Regions from separate parts of the Alteromonas sp. ABH2_165 genome, predicted to be linked through region 2. Evidence: predicted binding sites of a transcription regulator. Region 2 holds the regulator's gene; the other holds the start of a gene.
The links. The regulator LexA, encoded in region 2, represses DNA repair genes until DNA is damaged. The targets are predictions, from matches to a motif close to TACTGTATNNNNATACAGTA.
Positions count from the first base shown of each region.

Region 1: the regulator LexA is predicted to act here: its motif matches at 1,074-1,093, upstream of ACXAFQ_RS18485 (S24 family peptidase).

Region 1 is NZ_JBSWWF010000010.1:86,471-92,487, forward strand. It holds gene ACXAFQ_RS18475 (methyl-accepting chemotaxis protein) at 1-674, shown strand, start outside; gene ACXAFQ_RS18480 (YebG family protein) at 724-1,017, opposite strand; gene ACXAFQ_RS18485 (S24 family peptidase) at 1,118-1,534, shown strand; gene ACXAFQ_RS18490 (Y-family DNA polymerase) at 1,522-2,778, shown strand; gene ACXAFQ_RS18495 (HAD family hydrolase) at 2,883-3,389, shown strand; gene ACXAFQ_RS18500 (hypothetical protein) at 3,386-3,553, opposite strand; gene ACXAFQ_RS18505 (hybrid sensor histidine kinase/response regulator transcription factor) at 3,807-6,017, shown strand, end outside.
Region 2 is NZ_JBSWWF010000002.1:139,121-145,137, reverse strand. It holds gene ctaD (cytochrome c oxidase subunit I) at 1-598, opposite strand, end outside; gene coxB (cytochrome c oxidase subunit II) at 608-1,732, opposite strand; gene ACXAFQ_RS05210 (YceI family protein) at 2,125-2,700, shown strand; gene ACXAFQ_RS05205 (serine hydrolase domain-containing protein) at 2,824-3,966, shown strand; gene lexA (transcriptional repressor LexA) at 4,097-4,723, opposite strand; gene ACXAFQ_RS05195 (MFS transporter) at 4,788-6,017, opposite strand, start outside.

The sequences.
Region 1 (6,017 bases), on a different contig from region 2:
CAGACAGTGCGCGCTCGGCATCAAAAAATGTGGAAGAAGGAAATCGCAAAGCAGACGATGCGTTAAACGCGATTATGTCGCTGAAACAGGCAGTGGGTTCTATCTCAAAAACGGTACAGGAACTTGCGCAGTCAACCAATGACATTGGTGAAGCGGCCAGCTTGATATCTACCATCGCAGAACAAACGAATTTGCTGGCGCTCAATGCTGCCATTGAAGCTGCTCGTGCCGGCGAGCAAGGGCGGGGATTTGCCGTAGTGGCCGACGAAGTTCGTTCTCTGGCTTCGAAAACACGGGAGTCCACCGACAAAATTCATAATATCATACATGTCCTGGCTGAACGCTCTGAAAGGGCCGTTAGGGTTTCTAACGACGGTATGGAGTCTGCAGAGCAAGGTGCGAATATCGTAGAAGATACCCGCAAAACCCTGTCTGAAATTAACTCTGCCGTGAGCGTTATTGCCGATCAAACCTTTGAAATGGCGTCAGCGGTGGAAGAGCAAAGTTCGGTGGCCGAGCATATTAATCAGCAAATTGTGGAGATTGCTGATGGCGCTAAAGACACCCAGCGGGCTTCAGAGTCTTCGCTGGATGCTAGCCAAAAACTTCGCAATACCGTTACCGAGGTGTATTCAGTCATTACCCGGTTTGCGAGCAAAAGTAATATTGTTTGACTCGACATACCCACGCCTATCGCTGCGCGCTGGCGTTAGTTACAGGCCGTTAGCTTTTGCTATTGGCCTGTAGCTTTACCACTTCAGCGGATTCGCTTTCCAGTACATCATCGGCAGAAGCGCCTTTAAGCAGCTTTGTTAGCGCATCTTTATTTTTTGCCAGCATGACTGACAAATCTTCAATCACTTCTTCATCTAGCTTAATGCCTTTCGCGCCTATGTAGGTGGCGATATTGTCGGCGGCATCCAGCATCTTATCGTACTGATCGGCTTCCTTTTTATCTGTAGTCACCAGTTTCTCTACCCCTTTATGCGAAACAACATATTGCACTGTAATAGCCATGATGGTTCTCCGAAAGTCTGCGCGTTGTGAAATTTAATTGTTACTCGATTCGTAATTACTGTATAAATAAACAGTATCAAGAGCAACTATTTTTTGACCTATGCTGAGAATTATTCCTGTTGTCGCACAAGCCGGTATTACCGGATTCGAATCGCCCGCGGCGGAGTACAGAGAGCTCGGGCTGGATCTCGACGCCCTGCTTATCGATCATCCCACGGCCACCTTTATCGGTCAGGCCCAGGGCGATTCTATGACGGGGGTGGGCATTTTTGACGGTGATCTGCTTATTGTCGATCGCTCGGCTGCGCCCACATCGTTAGATGTAGTGGTGGCAAACCTTAACGGTGTTTTCGTGTGCAAGCTGTTCGACCGTAAATCCATGGTGCTGATTTCACCGGGTAAAAGCCATAATCCTTATGTACTGAGCGAGGGGGACGTGTTTGAGGAAGAGGGCATTGTGGTGCGCTCTGTGCGCATGCACCGCTATACCAGGATGCTGCGCCAATGTTTGCGTTAGTCGATGCCAACGGATTTTACGCCTCAGCCGAAAAGGTGTTCGACCCATCCATACGTAATAAGCCTGTTGTGGTGCTTACCAATAACGATGGCTGTATTTGCGCGCTGTGCGATATTGCCAAACAACTTGGCGTGAAAAAGTTCGGGCCCTATTACAAAGTACAGAAGTTTCTTGAAAAACACGGTGCAGTCGTGCGGTCATCCAACTATGAACTGTACGACTATTTGTCTAATCGCATGATGGCGGTGGTTGCCGGTTTTGCGCCTTATCAGCATGTGTATTCCATTGATGAGTGCTTCCTGTATTTCGATAACTGGCAGCCGCAAGAAGGCTGGTATGCCTATGGCGAACGTATTCGTAAAGCCGTGTGGGAGCAGCTGCGCCTACCTGTAGGCGTGGGCTTTGGCCTTACGCCAACGCTGGCGAAAGCCGCCAGTCATGCGGGTAAACGATTAGGCGACAAGTCCGGTATTGCAGTGCTGGCCAATCGCACAGCCATTCAAAGCACACTGCAACAAATGACACCGCAAGATGTGTGGGGAATAGGGCGGCGTATTGGCGAAAAGCTGGAACAGTCTGGCATGCAGACAGCGTGGGATTTTGCCTGCGCCGATGCAAAATCCATTCGTAAGCGCTTTTCCGTGGAAATTGAGCGCACGATAAGAGAACTGAATGGCACCCGCTGTATGGAGTGGGAAGAATACCGGCCCAAGAAAAAGCAGATTTACGCCACCCGCGCATTCGGACAACCCGTTGCCGATATTCAAAGCCTTAGACAGGCATTGTGTTGGCATGCCGAGCGGGTAGCCGAAAAGCTTAGGCGGCAAAACAGTAGCGTAAAAACACTGACCCTGTTTGCGCATGCCAACCCGTTTGCTGCCAGTGGGCATTATCACAAGGCCGTTCAGCACCAGTTCGCCTGCGCCACCGCAGATTCCCGCCAACTGGTAGCCACCGCCAGCAAAGCCGCTGATACACTGTATTGCGCTGGTGTACAGTTTCATAAGTGTGGCGTGGGCGCGATAGAAGTACAAGACGACGATGTTAAGCAGCCCGACCTGTTCGACGAGAACCCCACTAACAATAAACTTATGGCTTGTATGGATGCCATAAATGCGCGTTATGGCAGCAGTACCATTGGCGTGGCGGCAAAAGGGAAAAATCAGCAGTGGCGCATGAAACGGGCGTACCTGTCGCCGCGTTATACCACCAACTGGCAGCACATTCCTCAGTGCAAGTGCTAGTACAACTCGGTCAAGAGCAGGTTTACCTAAGTTTAATAGAGATGGCTGAATTCAAAGGTATACTCAGAGTTTGAATTGATAAACCAGAGGCAGGAGTGAATGGAATGCTGAACCTTGAAGGCATAAAAGGTGTGATCTTTGACTTAGACGGCACGCTGGTGGAATCGTCTCTGGATTTCACCGCCATGCGCAAAACCATTGGCTGCCCGCAAGATGAAGACATTCTTACCTTCATTGATAACCTGCCCGATAGCGAGCAGCAAAAAGCCGCGCATCAGGTGATTCTAGACCACGAACTCGCCGACGCCAGAGAGGCCCGCTGGCTAGACAACGGCAAAGCGATGGTAGAAGCCGTTCAAAAGGCCAACCTGCCCATGGCCATAGTAACTCGTAATTGCCGCCAAGCCTCAGACATAAAAATTACCAACAACAATATACCCATCACTAATGTGCTTACCCGGGAATGCGCCCCCGCTAAACCCGATCCCACCGCACTATTAATGATTGCCGAACAATGGCAAATAGCCCCCGCACACTGTTTGTATGTGGGGGACTATATTTACGACCAGCTTGCTGCAGAAAATGCAGGGATGAGTTGGGTTTTGGTTTAGTTTTTTGGCGTTGGCTCTAACGGAAGCTTGGGGGGCTTTTTAGGAATTATATAGTCAACCAAAAATAAACTAGAATTTGCAGAAGCCATGCCACCGTGAACCAAATTTAATACAGACTCATCTGTAATAACATGCATCTTGTTTTTTCTTTCTAACTTTTTCATTGAATTTTTTCCCTATTGTGTAATTAATAATAAAGTTCGCATGTAACTCGCCGAATACATTATTACTAGACACTCTTCTTCGCTTGTTCATCTAAGACGTGAGGTATTTAACTTGGGCGCTTTCAGAGCTTTTGTCCTAATTTTTTTGTTGCTTGTCCCGCTGTGCAAAATCGCAAAGGCGACTGATTCACGACGCGACTATTCAAACAATCGCTCATCACAACAAGTTGGAAGTCCTTCTTCGGTCCTAGTCTTGAACGATGCGATTTGGATTGGAGGGGAAAACGGTTTACTAAATATACGAGATAACACGAAGATAGAATTTGATTTAAATGGAAGCGAGGAGGAGTCGAATTGGGTTACTGATCTCAATCGTCTCGACAAAAATCACATATTAATAAGCGTTTTTGGTAATGCAATTTTCGTACTAAATATTGAATCGCTAGAAGTAGAAAAAATCAAGACTGGAGAGCTGACTAGAAAGGGGTTTTGGAAAGCATCTGTTGGCTCAGAGGTGTTCGCCGTCAGCACACTCAATGACATTTATGTATTTGAAAAAGCGAATAGGAATTTTGACTTTAGCTTTGTTGAAAAAGGCATCAAGGTTGGTAGTCGAGTTGTAGATCTAGTTGTCGATAGTGCTGATGAAAAAATTTGGTGGATTGATTCAGAGCAAGGTTTATATAGCTATTCACTAAGAACTGAAAAATGGGGGCCCGTCGAGCTAGGTGTTGAAGGTGAGTTTGAGTATTTTAGTTTAAAGCAGAGCGATGGCGCGCTTTTCATTGGTACGGATAGTGGACTGATAATACTAGACGTAAGTACACAAGAGAGCAGACTCATTACACAGCGAGTGGACACACCTAACAATGTTCAGCCCGTTCGCACAGTGTTGCAAAGCAAAGATGGAACCATATGGGTTGCAGCGGAAACCCTTTACACCCTCGATGTAGAATCCCAAAAGTTTGTCACAAACGGTTTTCTCAACTCTTCTCTTAACGAAGAAAGTCTTCTTATCATCACAGATATGGACGAAGATCAGCATGGAAATATCTTTGCTACTGACACTGTTGATGGATTAGTTGCATTTTCGAATCTAACTTCGGCTACCGAAATAATTGGGGATATTCCAGTAGATAAGAAGTTTATTCAGTTAGGAGCGACAAAAAGTCCCTCACGAATAATCGTCGAGTATTCTGATTTTGTTAAGGTTATTAATAGCTCTCCTGATAAAGAAAACACTATGGACGTAGATTTAAAACCTTTTTATACCACGTCTGAGATTTTATTTTTAAATCGTAATTTTGAAGTCTATCGAGATGGTGAAACAGAAGAGTTGAAGTCACTGGAAATGAGTGATGATGCAAAAACTAAAGTTTTTTTTGATTCAATCGTCAGAGTGTACGATTTAAATGGTAGAGCGATATTTCTGATTAATAGAAAGGACAAACTAGTTCTAGTCGATGGCACACAGGGAAATGAACAGATATTTCCCTACGAAATATCAAACAGCTACCTCAAAGACGATGGGGCGCTTCTGGTAACTGTCGATGCCGTCGGATTATTCGAGATAGATTCAGATGGGCGAATATTTAAATACGCTCTCGACGTCGATCATTCTTACCATGTTTTTAGCTCAATATACGCTGATAATAATGTAATTGCAGTCGGCACGTCGGGTAGTGGAGCTTTTATCATTTCCGAAGAAACTAAAGAACTAGAGAAAGTACATTCTGAGCCACGTTTTGTGAGGGGCATCAGCGGAATAGATGAATATTGGTTGATAGCTTCTAACCATGGGGCGTATGCCATAGGAAAAGAGCATGAAGAAAAGATCTTAATTGGCGCGGGCTTCGGCGTTTCTGATAGTGATTTTGAGTTTGGTGGGCTTGCTGCTTCAGAAGAGCATGTGATTTTAAAAGGTGACAGGAGTTTATATCGCCTGAAAAGGCCTGAACTTGACCATATTTTAGGTAACCTGAGTACAGCCGAACATATTATCCCTTTATCTTCCATTGAAGTGTCTTCTAATGGAGCCGAGCACTGGAGAGAACTGTCACCCTCTGGGTCTGTGCGTCAGGAAGAATCTGACCTGCACATAAAACTTCCGTCAGTAAATTATATGGATAGGTCTATAGTTTCCTATCAGTATCGTTCAGGCAATAGTGAATGGAAACAGCTCGAACCAGAAGACTGGGTAATCGAACTGGCTGAACTTGAAATAGGCAATCATTCGCTGGAAATTCGGATGATTGATTCGCGCAGCTATATTGAACAGCCTGTTACCAAGATAAATATAATAATTATCCCACCATGGTGGCGTACTTGGCAGGCGATGATTGGATATATCATTGCGCTGATGGCTTTGAGCTACCTGGGGTATCGCAATTACCTTCATCGTGTCAGCGAGCAGGGGGAGATGCTATCCAAGCTGGTGGATGAGAAACATACCGCATTAGAAAAC
Region 2 (6,017 bases):
TGAAGATAGTCACGATAACGTTGATGGCGCCCATGATGGAGGAGATCCCCATAATGTGTACCGAGAACACAAATAATGCGGTGCTGTCGCTACTGTAAGTGGTAGACAGTGGCGCATAAAACGTCCATCCGAACGCCGGACCACCACCTTCCATAAATAACGAGCCGAGCAGCATGGAAAACGCGAAAGGCAGAATCCAGAAACTCCAGTTGTTCATTCGCGGCAGCGCCATGTCTGGTGCACCAATCATCATTGGGATCAGCCAGTTGGCCAAGCCAGTGAATGCCGGCATTACCGCACCAAATACCATAATGAGGCCGTGAACGGTGGTCATCTGATTAAAGAAGTTAGGGTCGACTATTTGTAGGCCTGGCTGAAATAGCTCTGCCCGGATCACCATGGCCATGGCACCGCCCACTAAAAACATAATGAAAGCGAACCAAAGATACAGGGTGCCGATATCTTTGTGGTTAGTGGTCAGTACCCATCGCATCAGGCCTGCTGGAGCGCCATGATGTTCATGATGATCGTGTTCGTGAGTAAGGTTGTCGTGTGCCGCAGTATGCTCCGGCATCAAGGTTTCGGTTGCTTTAGTCATAGCAGGCTCCTAGTTACCGTTTGCCACAGCATTCACGTCTTTCGGTTGGATCACATCGCCCGTATTGTTGCCCCAGGCATTACGCTCATAGGTAACCACAGCCGCCACTTCCTTCAGCGATAGCATTTTGCCAAAGGCTTGCATGGCTGTGCCGCTCTTACCATTGAGCACAATATCGATGTGAGCCTGCTTATCATTAAGTACCATTGGACTGCCTTTCAGCGCAGGGAATACACCCGGTAACCCCTGACCAGTAGGCATATGACAGGCAGCGCAGGTAGAGTTGTATACTTTCTCACCCACCGCCATTAGCTCTTCCTTGCTCATGCTCATTGCAAGCAAACGGGCCTCTTCTTCTTTGGCCTGCTTAACAATGGCCTCCTGTTCCGTCATCCAGGTTTTGTATTCATCCGGGGTTTTAGCAATAACAACAACCGGCATAAAGCCGTGATCTTTACCGCACAACTCGGCGCACTGACCGCGATAAATGCCGGGTTCATTCACCTTTGTCCAAGCCTCGTTGATGAAGCCCGGATTAGCATCTTTCTTCACTGCAAAGTCCGGCACCCACCAGGAATGGATCACGTCGTCGGAAGTAATGAGAAAGCGGACTTTCTGATTGGTGGGGATAACCAGCGGACGGTCAACTTCCAGTAAGTAGTTCTCGCCTTTGTCGAACTTGTTCTCAATTTGCTCGCGCTGTGTAGCCATTACTGAATAGAAAGAAACGTCTGAGTCCATGTATTGGTAGTGCCATTTCCACTGCGAACCGGTGACTAATACCGTCATATCTGGCTTACTGGTATCTTCCATGGCAATCAGGGTTTGGGCTGCCGGTACTGCCATAAATATCAGGATCAAAAACGGGATCACCGTCCACGCGATTTCGACTTTCACGTTTTCATGGAAGTGCGCTGGCTTGGCGCCTTTAGATTTTCGGTGTTTGAGAATGGAGTAGAACATCGCTCCAAACACCACGACGGCGATGGCGACACATATCGAAAACATCAGCATATGCAGGTCGTAAACCTGACCGCTGATATCCGTCACTCCCTGACGCAGATTCAGTTCGCCTGCGCGTTCTGACGTAGAATGAGTTTGAGCTAGTGCGCTGGTCGCGGTGACGACGCTCATTGCCCCCCAAACCATCAATGCGTTACTTACGAGTTTTTTCACTCAACACCTCCGTGATGGAGAATCTTGTGTAATACCCTGCTCACAGGATTCTGTCGTATAGTCGCCCGACTTGTTAATTATTATCTTATTTTGTTATTTTTCTGTTAACTACGGTATAAGAATTAAACAGTTTTTGCTCAATGTCTAGACTTTAGGTGAAAAATAAATGGCGGGTTTCATTGAAATGGTGAAATGAGGAGACGGTCATTATGACAAGTTTTGCATTCATTCTGATTATTAGAATGTTTTGTTCAGATCTTAAATACATCTAATTTCTCAGGAAGCCGTATCATTAATCATCTGACAACATTCATTGTTTTGACACCCCAAGTTTAAAAAGGAAATTGGTAATGACTAAATTGATCCCAGCGGTACTGCTTTCAGGTTTGTTCAGCGTAAGTGCATTGGCGGCACCTGTGTCTTATAAAATCGACCCGACTCACACCAATGTCATTGCGTCGTGGAGCCACTTCGGTTTTTCTAACCCTACAGCAGCAATTAACGGTGCTGAGGGGACTATTGTTTATGACAAAGAGAGCCCAGAAGACAGTAAGGTAGACGTTTCTGTATCAATTGCGTCTATGGATACCTTTGTTGCGAAACTGACCGAAGAATTCATGGAAGAAGGCTGGTTCAACGAAGCTAAATTCCCTAAAGCTACATTCAAAAGCACTGACGTTGAGGTAACGGGTGACAAAACGATGGAAGTCACCGGCGATCTGACCATCAAAGGTGTAACGAAAGAAGTGACACTGGACGTAACACTGAATGGCGCAGGCGTGCACCCGATGACTCAGAAACAAGCGGTAGGCTTCGATGCAAAAACAACGATTAAACGCTCTGATTTCGGTATCGACACGTATGTACCGAATGTAAGTGACGAAGTTACCCTGCGCATCACCGCTGAAGCACAAGCGGCTAAGTAATAGCGCTAATATCGATTACTGCATCACCGTCCAGATGCATAGCCCGCGAAAGCGGGCTTTTTATTTGCCAGATGAAAAACATCCTGTAGGGTAAAGGTTTAACCTTCAGACAGGATTGTCCTTTTGCTGCACAAATCACTTCTTTTTTCAGCGCTTTCCCTTGCGCTCTGTTTTAACGCGTTCTCCAAGCCACTCCCGAAAAACGCCATCTCCGCTATGTTCAATGAAGCGGTTAATCATGACACTGTGCCAGGCATCACTATGGCATTGGGTAATGAAAAAGGCATTATGATGGCCGAGGGTTTTGGCTATGCCGATGTAGAAAATCGCGTCGCCATGACACCGCACCACAAGGTTCGCATCGGCAGTGTATCCAAGCTCATCGCAACGGCAGCAATGATGCGGCTGTATGACGAAGGTAAAATTGATTTAGATGCACCGGTAACCGACTATGTCGCTGATTGGCCGAAAGACAAGCCAGTCATTACCTTACGTCAGTTAGCCTCTCATACAGCCGGTATTCGCCATTACAAAGAAGGCGCGAATGAGTTTTTGCTCAATGAAACCTACCCAGATATTAACAGCGCCCTCGCCATGTTTAAGGATGATCCGCTGGAATTCTCACCAGGTACCGATTTCAGCTATTCCACATTCGCCTGGACGTTAGTCAGTGCTGCAATGGAAGGCGCTGATGGCAATCGGGATTTTCGTCAGATTATCGAACAGGAAGTGTTTGCGCCTTTATCGCTAAAAGAAACTGTATTTGATGATCAGTTCACAATTATCGAAAACCGCGCCCGGCCCTATACAACCGAAGAAGGCACTTTGATTAACGCTCCCCAAACCGACCACAGCTACAAGTGGGCAGGTGGCGGTTTTATTGCCTCGCCATCTGACATTGTGCGCTTTGCAGTGGCTCACGTAGCCAGTGATTATTTGGCTGCAGAAACAACGAAATCCATGTTTACCCGGGCAACGTTAAATAACGGGGACGAAGTGGGCTACGGCATTGGCTGGAAAGTTGGCTTTGGCGATTATCGAGAACGGGAAGCGTATAAAGCTAACGTGGAAGCACTTAAGTTAATGGACGACATTCCCACCGCGGTGATGCATTCAGGCGGCAGCATGGGTGGTATTACCATGACGATTCTGTGTCGTGAACACAACACAGCAGTGACTGTAGTGAAGAATGTGAGTGGCGAAAAAAATGCTGACGTTTTTATGCTGGCACTAAAAACACTGCACTATGCTCACACCAGTTATTAAGTTAGGGCAAATCCTTCACTAGCGCTTCGTTAAGGGCACCATATTGATAAAAGAAAAAGGCGATGCTCACTTCAGTGCATCGCCTTTCTTATTCTATAAAATCTATTTTGTTTGGTACGGTGCCCGGCGCTTACATCCAGTCGGCGTTTCTGATCACACCAACGGCTAAACCTTCAATATTGAAAGGCTCTGACGCCAAATCTACCTTAATCGTGTTGAATTCGTCGTTTTCAGCATGCAGCCATACTTCTCGGCCACGTTTTTCAAGACGTTTCACGGTTACGTCTTCATCAACACGTGCAACCACAACCTGCCCATTGTGAACATCTGTAGTACGGTGCACTGCGAGAAGATCGCCATCTAAAATACCGATATCTTTCATACTCATGCCGTTTACGCGCAGCAGAAAATCTGCACGGGGGTGGAACAAGTCAGGATCGACCTTGTAGTGCATTTCCACATGTTCCTGGGCCAGAATTGGCTCACCGGCAGCAACCCGCCCAATTAACGGTAAACCGGCATCTTCCTCGTTTTCACCTTCCAGAGGAATATTCAGTTTAATACCCCGGGAGGTACCCGCCAGGATTTCGATTACCCCTTTTCGTGCCAGTGCTTTTAAGTGCTCTTCCGCCGCATTGGCCGATTTAAAACCCAGTTGCCTGGCGATTTCGGCACGCGTTGGCGGCATACCGGTTTCCAGCATGGTGGTTTTAATGAGTTCGAGAACTTCCGTTTGTCTTGGGGTAAGTGGACGCATAAACAGCCCTGTTTTTCTATACAGTTCCTGTGAGTATATACAGTTATGCAAGATTGACAAGTGATCAACGTTGATTGATTGCGGTTTTTTCCTCAGCTGTATTTACCATTTCCTGGTGACATTGATGGGTAATCGGATAAAACCAGAGCACGGCAACGCCAAGGACACAGCCGATAGCGGCAATAATGGCAATGCTATCGACAAAGAATTCTGCATTTCCTGCAGTTTGCAACGCAGACCATTCCAGTACCCCCGCTATCACCGCGAATGACAGTCCATCACTCACCCGCATCACCAGGTGGAAAGCGCCAAAGGTTAGCGTAGGGTTCACTACCCCCGTTTCTCGCAAACCATATTCGATAGTGTCGGGTAGCGCGGACCATATCAACACCATGAGCCCCCCGGCAAAAATGCCACACGAGAAGAACGCCAAACACAGGAAAGGTAGCGACCGGGGCGTAAACACCATGAATATGAGTAACACCGCAATCAGACCCACTAAGCCAAGAATCATGGCGTGATGCTTTTCTATCAGGTACGACAGCTTTACGAAGCCGGGCAATGCCACCAATTTACCAATGGCCAAGCTTATAATGAGCCAGTTTGTGAGTTTTTCGTCTGCCAGTAACATACTGGCGAAGTAGACGCCGGATTTGTAAAACACTGGAATAAAGATACAAGGTAAAAGCGCATACAATGCCAGCACCATAAAGGCGCGATTTTTACACAACGCTGTGAAGGTGGCTCTCAGTGGCGGCCGCTGTACTTGAAGAGGCTGAATTTGTAATGACCACACGGGCATGATGCATAAATAAATATTGCTCAGCATAAACAGGCAGCAGAGGCCCAACATCCATAATCGAAGGTCATCTCCCGGGGTTTCCAACAACGCAATAACTTTACCCGCGAAGGCAGCGAAAACCAGAATGGCTGATGCGTTGAAGAAGATGCGGGCAGATGACAACTTTGTGCGTTCACGGCTATTGCTTGTTAGCGTACCAAGCATGGCATTGTGGGGAATATCCAACAACGCATAGCCAATTCTGAACACGATTGCAGCCACGAGATAGAATAAAAACAGCGACTCTCTCGCCAATTCGACGGGATAAAACAGCAGAGCAAAAGACAACACGGTAATAGGGGCGCTTAGGGCAATAACTTTCTGATAGCGCAGCCGATAGGTATCGAGCATGACTGACAGCGTGATATCCAGAATACCGGACACAATCAGTGAAACCATTAAAATGAGACCTGCTGTCGAAGCTCCTAAGCCCTGAATATCTGCCAGGTAGTA